4 regions of the Streptomyces sp. NPDC086777 genome follow, and region 1 is predicted to be linked to each of the others. Evidence: riboswitches for the same ligand, from Rfam matches in the RefSeq annotation. Region 1 holds a riboswitch; each other region holds the start of a gene.
The links. Region 1 has a riboswitch for cyclic di-AMP ahead of AB0472_RS18495 (C40 family peptidase). Riboswitches for the same ligand answer to the same signal wherever they lie in the genome.

Region 2: it holds a riboswitch for cyclic di-AMP, as region 1 does, so the genes downstream of both, AB0472_RS32845 (NlpC/P60 family protein) here and AB0472_RS18495 (C40 family peptidase) in region 1, are expected to answer to the same signal.
Region 3: it holds a riboswitch for cyclic di-AMP, as region 1 does, so the genes downstream of both, AB0472_RS18080 (LysM peptidoglycan-binding domain-containing M23 family metallopeptidase) here and AB0472_RS18495 (C40 family peptidase) in region 1, are expected to answer to the same signal.
Region 4: it holds a riboswitch for cyclic di-AMP, as region 1 does, so the genes downstream of both, AB0472_RS04980 (M23 family metallopeptidase) here and AB0472_RS18495 (C40 family peptidase) in region 1, are expected to answer to the same signal.

Annotation. Positions count from the first base shown of each region.
Region 1 is NZ_JBFBJI010000012.1:11,363-13,553, forward strand. It holds gene AB0472_RS18485 (ATP-dependent Clp protease proteolytic subunit) at 1-440, shown strand, start outside; gene AB0472_RS18490 (hypothetical protein) at 448-756, shown strand; cyclic di-AMP (ydaO/yuaA leader) riboswitch at 1,118-1,302, shown strand; gene AB0472_RS18495 (C40 family peptidase) at 1,306-1,779, shown strand; gene AB0472_RS18500 (ATP-binding protein) at 1,817-2,191, opposite strand, start outside.
Region 2 is NZ_JBFBJI010000029.1:19,376-21,566, reverse strand. It holds gene AB0472_RS32845 (NlpC/P60 family protein) at 1-994, opposite strand, end outside; cyclic di-AMP (ydaO/yuaA leader) riboswitch at 1,002-1,175, opposite strand; gene pcrA (DNA helicase PcrA) at 1,510-2,191, shown strand, end outside.
Region 3 is NZ_JBFBJI010000011.1:184,046-186,236, reverse strand. It holds gene AB0472_RS18085 (alpha-galactosidase) at 1-360, shown strand, start outside; cyclic di-AMP (ydaO/yuaA leader) riboswitch at 668-828, shown strand; gene AB0472_RS18080 (LysM peptidoglycan-binding domain-containing M23 family metallopeptidase) at 833-1,765, shown strand; gene AB0472_RS18075 (SGNH/GDSL hydrolase family protein) at 1,988-2,191, shown strand, end outside.
Region 4 is NZ_JBFBJI010000003.1:22,161-24,351, forward strand. It holds gene AB0472_RS04980 (M23 family metallopeptidase) at 1-1,035, opposite strand, end outside; cyclic di-AMP (ydaO/yuaA leader) riboswitch at 1,043-1,203, opposite strand; gene AB0472_RS04985 (PP2C family protein-serine/threonine phosphatase) at 1,454-2,191, opposite strand, start outside.

The DNA of each region.
Region 1 (2,191 bases):
TCTCGCTGTACATCAACTCCCCGGGCGGGTCCTACAGCGCGATGGCCGCGGTCTACGACACGGTCCAGTACGTGACCTGCGACGTGGAGACGGTCTGCCTCGGGCAGGCCGGGGCGGCGGCCGCGGTCCTGCTGGCGGCCGGCACACCGGGCAAGCGGTCCGTGCTGCCCGGTGCGCGCATTGTGCTCCAGCAGCCGTCGCTGCCGGAACCGGTGCAGGGCCGGCCGAGTGATCTGGCCATCCAGGCGGCGGAGTTGGACCGGGTTCGGGCGATGGTCGAGGAAATGCTCGTCCGCCACACCGGGCGTACGGCCGAACAGGTGCACCAGGACCTGGAGCGGGACCTGGTCCTGGACGCGCCGCAGGCGCTGGCGTACGGGCTGGTGGACCGGGTGGTGCCCACCCGCCGGGCCCTGCCCGGCCTGCCGGACGCGGGGTGAGCGGCCGATGCTGCCACCGGAGCTGCCGCCGCTGCCGGCGCTGACCCGCGCCGAGGGCGAGCTGATCGACCGTTATCTGGACGTGGTGGATCTACTGGGCCGGATCAATCCGGCGCGGAACGAGGACACCTACCGGGGTCTGCGCGCCGCGCAGGCGCTGGTGCGCGCGGCGTCCGAGCTGCGTGACGCGCTGGCCCTGATGCATCTGCGGGGCGAGACGGAGCTTCACGGGGACACGCTGGCACGCGCGTTGCGGGTGCTCGACGGCGAGCGCCGGACCGCTCGCGTCGCGCTCCCGCCCGACTGCGTAGGTTGACACCCGCCGGACTCCGGTCCGGCCCGTCGACTGCACGAGCGGGCCGGAGCCGAAACGACCCAAAGGGGTTACCGCCGTTCGGCGGAGCGTGGCGTGGTTTTACCCGACCGCCGAGGTCGCTCAGGTTGCCTGTGCGGGGGTGCCCGCGGACGGTTTCCGCGCAGGTCCGGGGCTACGCAGGCCAGTTGACGGATAATCGAACACAGGGCTGTCCACCCGAACGGGTGGGTGGTGAGTAACCCCACAAATCCCCGATTCCGTTGGGATTTTCGGACACACGTGAGTGAAGATCCCTGTCTGACGACAAGCCCCCGCCACAGCGGCGGGGCGGTCCGGGCGGACGCCGAGTCCTGCCGCCGCCCGGATTGACCCGTCGACAGAAGTGCATCGGCAGGAGTGGAGGACCCAAGCACGACGGGTCGCCGGCACGGTCGCACCATGACCGGGCCGAGCAGCCCTTGGGGTGAAGCCGTGGCGACACGGCCGGGCAACTTCGCCAGCCCGAATCCGACAGGTCATCCTTCACAGGCGGCTGACGAAGGGTTGCGCATGACTGCGCTCAATCGTGTTCCGTCGCTGATGGCCCGGGCCGGTACGGCCTCGGCGCTGACCATCGCCGCCGTCGGCGGTTCGATCGTGATACCGGGTGTCGCCTCCGACGCCTCGGCCGCCACGATGGCGACGAAGGCACTTCAGGTCGCCGCCTCGAAGAAGGGCTCGCCCTACCGGTGGGGCGCCACCGGACCGAACAGGTTCGACTGCTCCGGGCTGACGCTGTACTCGTTCAAGAAGGCGGGCAAGACCCTGCCACGTACGGCGGCTCAGCAGTACAACAAGACCCGTCACATCTCGGCCGGCAACCGCAAGGCCGGGGACCTGGTCTTCTTCCACTCGGGGTCCAGCGTGTACCACGTCGGCATCTACGCCGGGAAGGGAAAGATCTGGCACGCCCCGAGGACCGGGGACGTGGTCAGGCTCCAGAAGATCTGGACGCGCAGCGTCTGGTACGGCCGGGTCAGCTGACCCGTTCCCACGACGGGCGGCCGGCGGGAACCCGGGGCTACGGTTCCTGCTGGCCCGCCGCCGTGACGGTGCCCGCCGGGACCGTCCAGGGCAGTTCGATGGAGACGGTCTTGCCGCCCTCCCGGGTGGGGCGTACCCGGAGTTTGCCGCCGCACTCGGCGGTCAGCCAGCGGATGATGACCATGCCGCGCCCGTTGTCCTGCTGGACCGCGGCGGGGAGTCTCTTGGGGAAGCGCGGATGGCCGTCCGTGACCCCGATGCGCAGCTGCTCGTCACGGTCGAGCACCAGGTCCACCGTGAAGGTGGGTGACTGCCCGAAGGTGTGCTGCACCGCGTTGGTGGCGAGTTCGGAGACGATGAGGCGCACGGTGTCCGCGGTCTCCGTCTCCGCCGGCAGCCCCCACTCCACGAG
Region 2 (2,191 bases), on a different contig from region 1:
TGGTGCCGGCGTTCACCTGGTCGTAGGTGGTGCGGGGCAGCGAGACGCCCGCGGCCTTCCAGGCGGCCTGGGAGAGCCCGGAGCAGTCGTAGGAGCCGGGGCCGGTGGCGCCCCAGACGTACGGCTTGCCGATCTGCGCGCGGGCGAAGGCGATCGCCTTGGCGGCCTTCGTGGCATAGGCGGAGTCCGACCCGGAGCCCGCCCCGCTGCCGGAGCCGGAGCCGGAGCCGGAGCCGGAAGCCGAGCCGCCCGACGCCGAGGACGACGACGCCTCCCGGTCGGCCGCGGCGGCCTGCTGCTTCGCCAGCTCCGCCGCCCTGCGGTCCGCCGCCTCCTGCTGCCGCTTCTCGATCGCCGCCAGCCGGGCCTTCTCCGCGGCCGTCAGCTGCGACAGCAGCTCCCGCGCGGAGGCCAGCTTCGTCTGCACGGTGGCCTTGGCGGTCTTGAGGTCGTCCTGCGTCTCGGTGAGCGACTCGAGGCTGTGGGTGGCCTCCTGCCGCTTCTTCATGGTCGCGGACTGCTGGGTGACGTAGTCGTCGACCGCGCCCTTCTGGCGCGAGGTCAGGCGGCTCATCAGCTGGTCCTGGTCGAAGTAGCCCTGGGGGCTGTCCGCGAGCAGGAAGGTCGCCGTGTCGGGAACGCTCGCCCCGGTCCGGTACTGGGCCGCGGCGAACGAACCCAGTTCCTCACGCGCCCTGTTGAGCCGTTCGGTGCGCCTGGCGACGTCGTCGAGCAGGGTGTCGACCTGCTTGCGCTGCCTGCCGGTCCGCTCCTTGGCCGCGTTGTACTTCTCGGTCGCCGACTCCGCCTGCCGGTAGAGGGCGTCGACCTTCTTCTCGACCTCCTCCAGGCTCGGCTTGCCGTCGTCGGACGGCGCGGCCTCGGCCGACTGGGAGAACAGCGCCATCGAGGTGAGGGCCGCGGTGGCCAGCGCGGGGGTGCGTATGCCCGCCGCGCGCGCTCCTGACGGCCGGGACTTGCGGTGCGACGCCAACGGGGGCGACTCCTTCCGGTGTTCCGCCTACCGAGTTAGCTGTCGGGTTCGGGCGGGTGGTTCGGAAGGGTTGCCCTACGGTCCGTTCCCCGGAGGGACGTCGGGACCGATTCACCCCGGGATCGGTGTGGGTCCCCGGCTCCGGATGCGCGGTGCGCCCCGGACTCGGCGGAGGCCGTGCGGCCCGGCGACGTTCGCCGGTGGGGGTCGTGCGGCCCGCCCGGCACGCTAGCCAACTCGTGTGGTCCCTGTGAAGTTTGATGTGCGATATGCCCGATACATTTTCGTGACCTAGGCGTTGTGCTCTGTTCAGTTGGGAGATCCGTGACGTTATGGGCGACTTGTTCCGGCGGATCCAAAGGTCCTGCCGCGAGCGATTCAGGGGTTCGGTGCGGGCGCCGGCGGCTGCGGGACGCGCGTCGACCTGCCGTGACGGAGGGGATCCGTTCGGTCACCCGGGCGAGTTCTCGGGGCGGCAGCCGGTTGTCGGTGGGGCGCCCTAGACTCGGAGAGCGATGAGCAGCCTCTTTGACGACAGCTTCCTGGCGAGCCTCCAGGCCCCCCGCGGCCACGACGAGGAACCTCCGCCGCCGCCCGAGGACGAGCACGCTCCGGAGTCGGTTCCGGACGATCTGTTCGGCGGGAAGTTCGACGTGCCCCCGGACCGGGACGCCTACTACCGCGACGGCGCCGCCCGCCCGGCCCCGGACCCGGCCGCGCTCCTGGAGGGGCTGAACGACAACCAGCGGGCGGCCGTCGTGCATGCCGGCTCCCCGCTGCTCATCGTGGCCGGCGCCGGTTCCGGCAAGACGCGCGTGCTCACGCACCGCATCGCGCACCTGCTCGGCGCCCGCCAGGTGCACCCGGGCCAGATCCTCGCGATCACCTTCACCAACAAGGCCGCGGGCGAGATGAAGGAGCGGGTCGAGCACCTCGTCGGCCCGCGCGCGAACGCGATGTGGGTGATGACCTTCCACAGCGCCTGCGTGCGGATCCTGCGCCGGGAGAGCAAGAAGCTCGGCTTCACCTCCTCCTTCTCGATCTACGACGCCGCCGACTCCAAGCGCCTGATGGCCCTGGTCTGCCGGGACCTGGACCTCGACCCCAAGCGGTTCCCGCCGAAGTCGTTCAGCGCCCAGGTCAGCAACCTGAAGAACGAACTGGTCGACGAGGAGGACTTCGCCGCCCGGGCGAGCG
Region 3 (2,191 bases), on a different contig from region 1:
GACCTCTCGGGGTGGACCGAGGAGGAGCTGGCCGAGGCCGGCCGCTGGGTGGAGCTCTACAAGGAGATCCGGCCCCAGGTGCAGCGCGGCGAGCAGTTCCGGCTGCGGCCGCCGGCCGGCGGGCTCAGCGCGGTGCAGTACACCCTCGGCGACGACACCGTCGTCCTGGCCTGGCTGCAGGCGCAGAGCTACGGCGAGCCGGTGCCGGCGCTGCGGCTGCGGGGGCTCGACCCGGCCGCGGCGTACGAATGCCGCGAAACGGGCGAAGTGCACCGGGGTGCCGTGCTGTTGCACCACGGGTTGCACACCGGGCTGAAGGGTGACCTGGATGCGGCGGTCTTCCGGCTCCGTCGGATCTGACCCGCCTGCCCGAATTGCCTTGTTTGTTGGAGTTTGTGGCGCAATAAACCGACGTGGTGTGACGTGCGTGAGGAGGGTCATATTCGTGACCGTCCGTCGCGCGGCATGCTCACGTAATACCGATGTCCCGCAGGCGAATTGGAAATCCGGATCGGGTGGAATTCACAGAGGGTGACCGGAATTTCCGGTAACGGATCAAGTCGGAACCGGAGGGCGGGAATTTGGTGCTTGTCCACGTCCGTCCCACTCGCTTACGTTCGCCTCACATCCGGTCGGAACGCCGAATCCTGCCGCCGCCCGGAGTCCCCACACACACTCACCCGTGCCCGGCAGGAGCGGGGGACCCACCAGGTATGAACGCCTGTTCCGGTTCCCGGGACGGCTAGGGGTGTAGCCACGTCTTCCGGCGTGGCCGGGCAGCTCCAGCCCGAACCCGACAGCTCACCTCGCAGGCGCCGGAGAGGAATGCGCCATGCCCGCGAAGGGTAAGCACCGCCGTCCCAGGTCCCAGCGCCTCACCCGTTCCATGGCCGTCGCCGGAACCGGTGGCGCCGCGCTGGCTCTGCCGCTCATGGGGGCCGCCGGCGCCCACGCGGCCACCACGCAGTCCCTTTCCGAAAAGACCACCCAGTCGCTTCCCGTGGTCGAGAAGGCCGCGGTGCAGGAGGCGCCCGTGGGCAATTCCGGCGCCGCGCATTCCGCACCGCGGACCTACACGGTGGTGCCCGGTGACTATCTCTCGAAGATCGCCCGCGACCAGAACGTCCGCGGTGGCTGGCACCGGCTCTACGCCGACAACCGGCAGGCGGTCGGCGACAACCCCTCGCTGATCCACCCCGGACTCAGGCTCACGCTCGGCGGCCGGCACGCCGCGCCGACGGACTCCGGCTCCCGTCCCGAGACGCAGCCGAACCCGCGGTCGTCCACCCCGTCCTCGTCCTCGCCCTCCTCGTCCTCCGCCTCGGAGGACTCGGGCGGTTCGGCCGAGGTCGCCTCGGGCTTCGGCCTCCCGGTCACCGGTGGAGCCATCGGCACCGGCTACCACGTGGCCGGCAGCATGTGGTCCAGCGGATACCACACCGGCGTCGACTTCGTCGTCCCGACCGGCACCCCGGTCAAGGCCGTCGGCACCGGTACGGTCGTCACGGCCGGCTGGGGCGGCGCCTACGGCAACCAGGTCGTCGTCCGGCTCGCCGACGGCTACTACGCCCAGTACGGCCACCTCTCCGCCCTGTCCGTCTCGGTCGGTCAGACCGTGACCGCCGGCCAGCAGATCGGCCTCTCCGGCGCCACCGGCAACGTGACCGGCCCCCACCTGCACTTCGAGATCCGCACCACCCCCGACTACGGCTCGGACGTGGACCCGGTCGCCTACCTGCGCGCCAAGGGCGTCACCGTCGGCTGACCCGGGACCGCTCAGCGGCGTCGACGGGGCCGCCCCATGCGCGGCCCCGTTTCCGGTTGACACGTCAACGCCGGTGGTCGGAGGCGTATTCCACGATTGGAAAAGTATTTAAGGGTGTCTTATCTCACCGAGCGTCAACCCCTTATTACGGTCGCGTAGGTCACAGCCGAAGGTGAATCATGGTGCGACGTGGGAGACGATTCGAAGAGTGACAATGCATCAGTGATCGGGTCGTACGCGGCGGTGGGGGACAGCTTCACCGAGGGCGTGGGAGACCCCGGACCCGACGGGGCGTTCGTCGGCTGGGCAGACCGGTTCGCGGTACTGCTGTCCGACCGGCGGCCCGAGGGCGACTTCAGTTACACCAACCTCGCCGTACGCGGGAAACTGCTCGACCAGATCGTGGCGGACCAGGTGCCGCAGGCC
Region 4 (2,191 bases), on a different contig from region 1:
GGGGTTGAGGCCCTTGCCGCGCAGCCAGGTCATGGGGTCGATGGCGGTGGCCTGGCCGTTCGGGTGGACCTCCAGGTGGAGGTGCGGGCCGGTCACGTTGCCGGTGGCGCCCACCCGGCCGATGACGTCGCCGGTGGCGACCTTCTGGCCGACCTTGACGCCGATCGAGGACTGGTGGCAGAACCACAGCTCGGTGCCGTCGTCGAGGGTGATGATCGTGCGGTAGCCGTAGGAGCCGGCCCAGCCCGCCTCGGTCACCGTGCCGCTGTGCACGGCCTTGATCAGCGTGCCGGTGGGCGCGGCGAAGTCGAGGCCGGTGTGGTACCCGGAGGACCACATGGAGCCGGCCTGACCGAAGGTGCCGGTGATCGTGTACGAGACGACGGGCAGCGTGTACTGCTTGGCCAGCTCGGCGAGGCGGGCCTGCTCGGCCTTCTCCTTCGCGGAGGCCTCGGCCTTCTCCTTGGCGTCGGCGGCCTTGGCGGCGGCCGCCTTCTCCGCCTTGGCCTCGGCGGCCGCGATCGCCTTGTCGGCGGCGGCGACGGCCTTGGCGCCGGCCTTGGTGTCGAGCTGGCTCTGCTGCTGTGCGGCCTGGGCGATGATCCGGCTGCGCAGCGCCTCGCCGGCGTCGGACGAAGAGGAGTCCGCGTCGGTGGCGGTCGTCGTGGTGACGCTGCTGAGCGCGGTCTGGGTGGCCTGGTGGCCGCTGCCCTCGCCGAGCAGGGCATCGACCGAGGAGGGCAGGTCGGGCAGCGAGATGGAGACCGGCGGCTTGCCGGTGTTGGCGCTGGCCATGCCGCCCGCGCCGACGGCGGCTATGACGCCGACGCCGAGAACCGTGGAGCTGCGGGCGAGCCCGCCGCCCTTCTGCTTGGCGACCCGGTGCCGGCCGCGCGCCGCGGAGAGGGACTCCTCGGTGGGGTTCCACTCCTCGAAGGGGCCCTCGTCGGCGCGGTAGCCGCCGTAGGCGAAGGTCTCGGGCCGGCGCTGGCTGGGCACGAACGGGGCTGTCGGAGCAGGCGGGTTGGACGCCACGCGGGCGCACTCCTTTCCTTCCGCCGCCTACCGGGTTAGCTGACGGGTTCGGAGCGGGAAGGTCTCCTACGCGCGTATAACGGCCGTTTCGTACCCGGCGGTTGACGTGCGATTCACCCCAAGGTGGTGGTTCCCCGGTTCCCTTGCGGGATTCGGCGCGTGCGCACGGAGCCGTCGCGGGTGACGGCTGGGACGACCGCGCTGCGTTATCGAACGTTAATAGACGCGGCGGCCAGATTCCAAGCCGTTCGTCTTGATCATTAAGCTTTCAAGGTTTGGACTTACCTGCCACGACCGGTCGAAATCGGTCGAGTCGGCGGTGCGCGCCGCTCAGCTCAGGAGTCACACAGGTTTTGATGGTGTCTCAGTTGTCATGCGCAGGGACGTCACCCGGACACCGAACGTGACCGCCCGCCGTTCAGGGCCGTCGTACGGCGAGCAGCGCCATGTCGTCCGTCATGCCGCCGCCGGTGTGCCGGCGTACCTCGGCCGCGAGCCGGGCCACCAGGGCGCCGGGGGCGGCGGCGGTACGGCCGGTCAGCCGCCGCTGCGGGTCGTAGAACCGGCCGTGCGCGTCCCGCGCCTCGGAGAGGCCGTCGGTGTGCAGCAGCAGCGTGGCGCCGCTCGGGAACGCGTGCTCGGCCGCCCGGTCGGGCCACGCCCCCAGCTCGCCCATCCCGAGCGGCAGCGCGGCCTCCGGCGCCCGCACCGGGCGCACCTCGCCGTCGCCGTGCAGCAGCAGGGGCGGCGGATGGCCGCGGTTGACGAGCCGGAGCGTGCCGTCGCCGTGCGGGAGTTCGGCGAGTACGGCGGTGGTGAACCCCTCGTGTGCGTCGATGCCGCCGCGCCGGATGCCCTCACGTGCCAGCGCCCGCTCCAGCCGGCCGGCCACCGCCTCCAGCGTGGCCTCCTGCTCGGCGGCCTCCCGGAAGGCGCCGATGACCACGGCGACGGCGGCGACCGCGCCCATCCCCTTGCCGCGGACGTCGCCGACGACCAGCCGCACGCCGTACGGGGTGTCCTGGACGGCGTACAGGTCGCCGCCGATGAAGGTGCCCTCCTGGGCCGCCTCGTACCGGGCGGCGATCTCGAAGCCGCCGATCCGCTCGGCGGGCTCGGGCAGCACGGCCCGCTGGGCGGCCTCGGCGACCTCGCG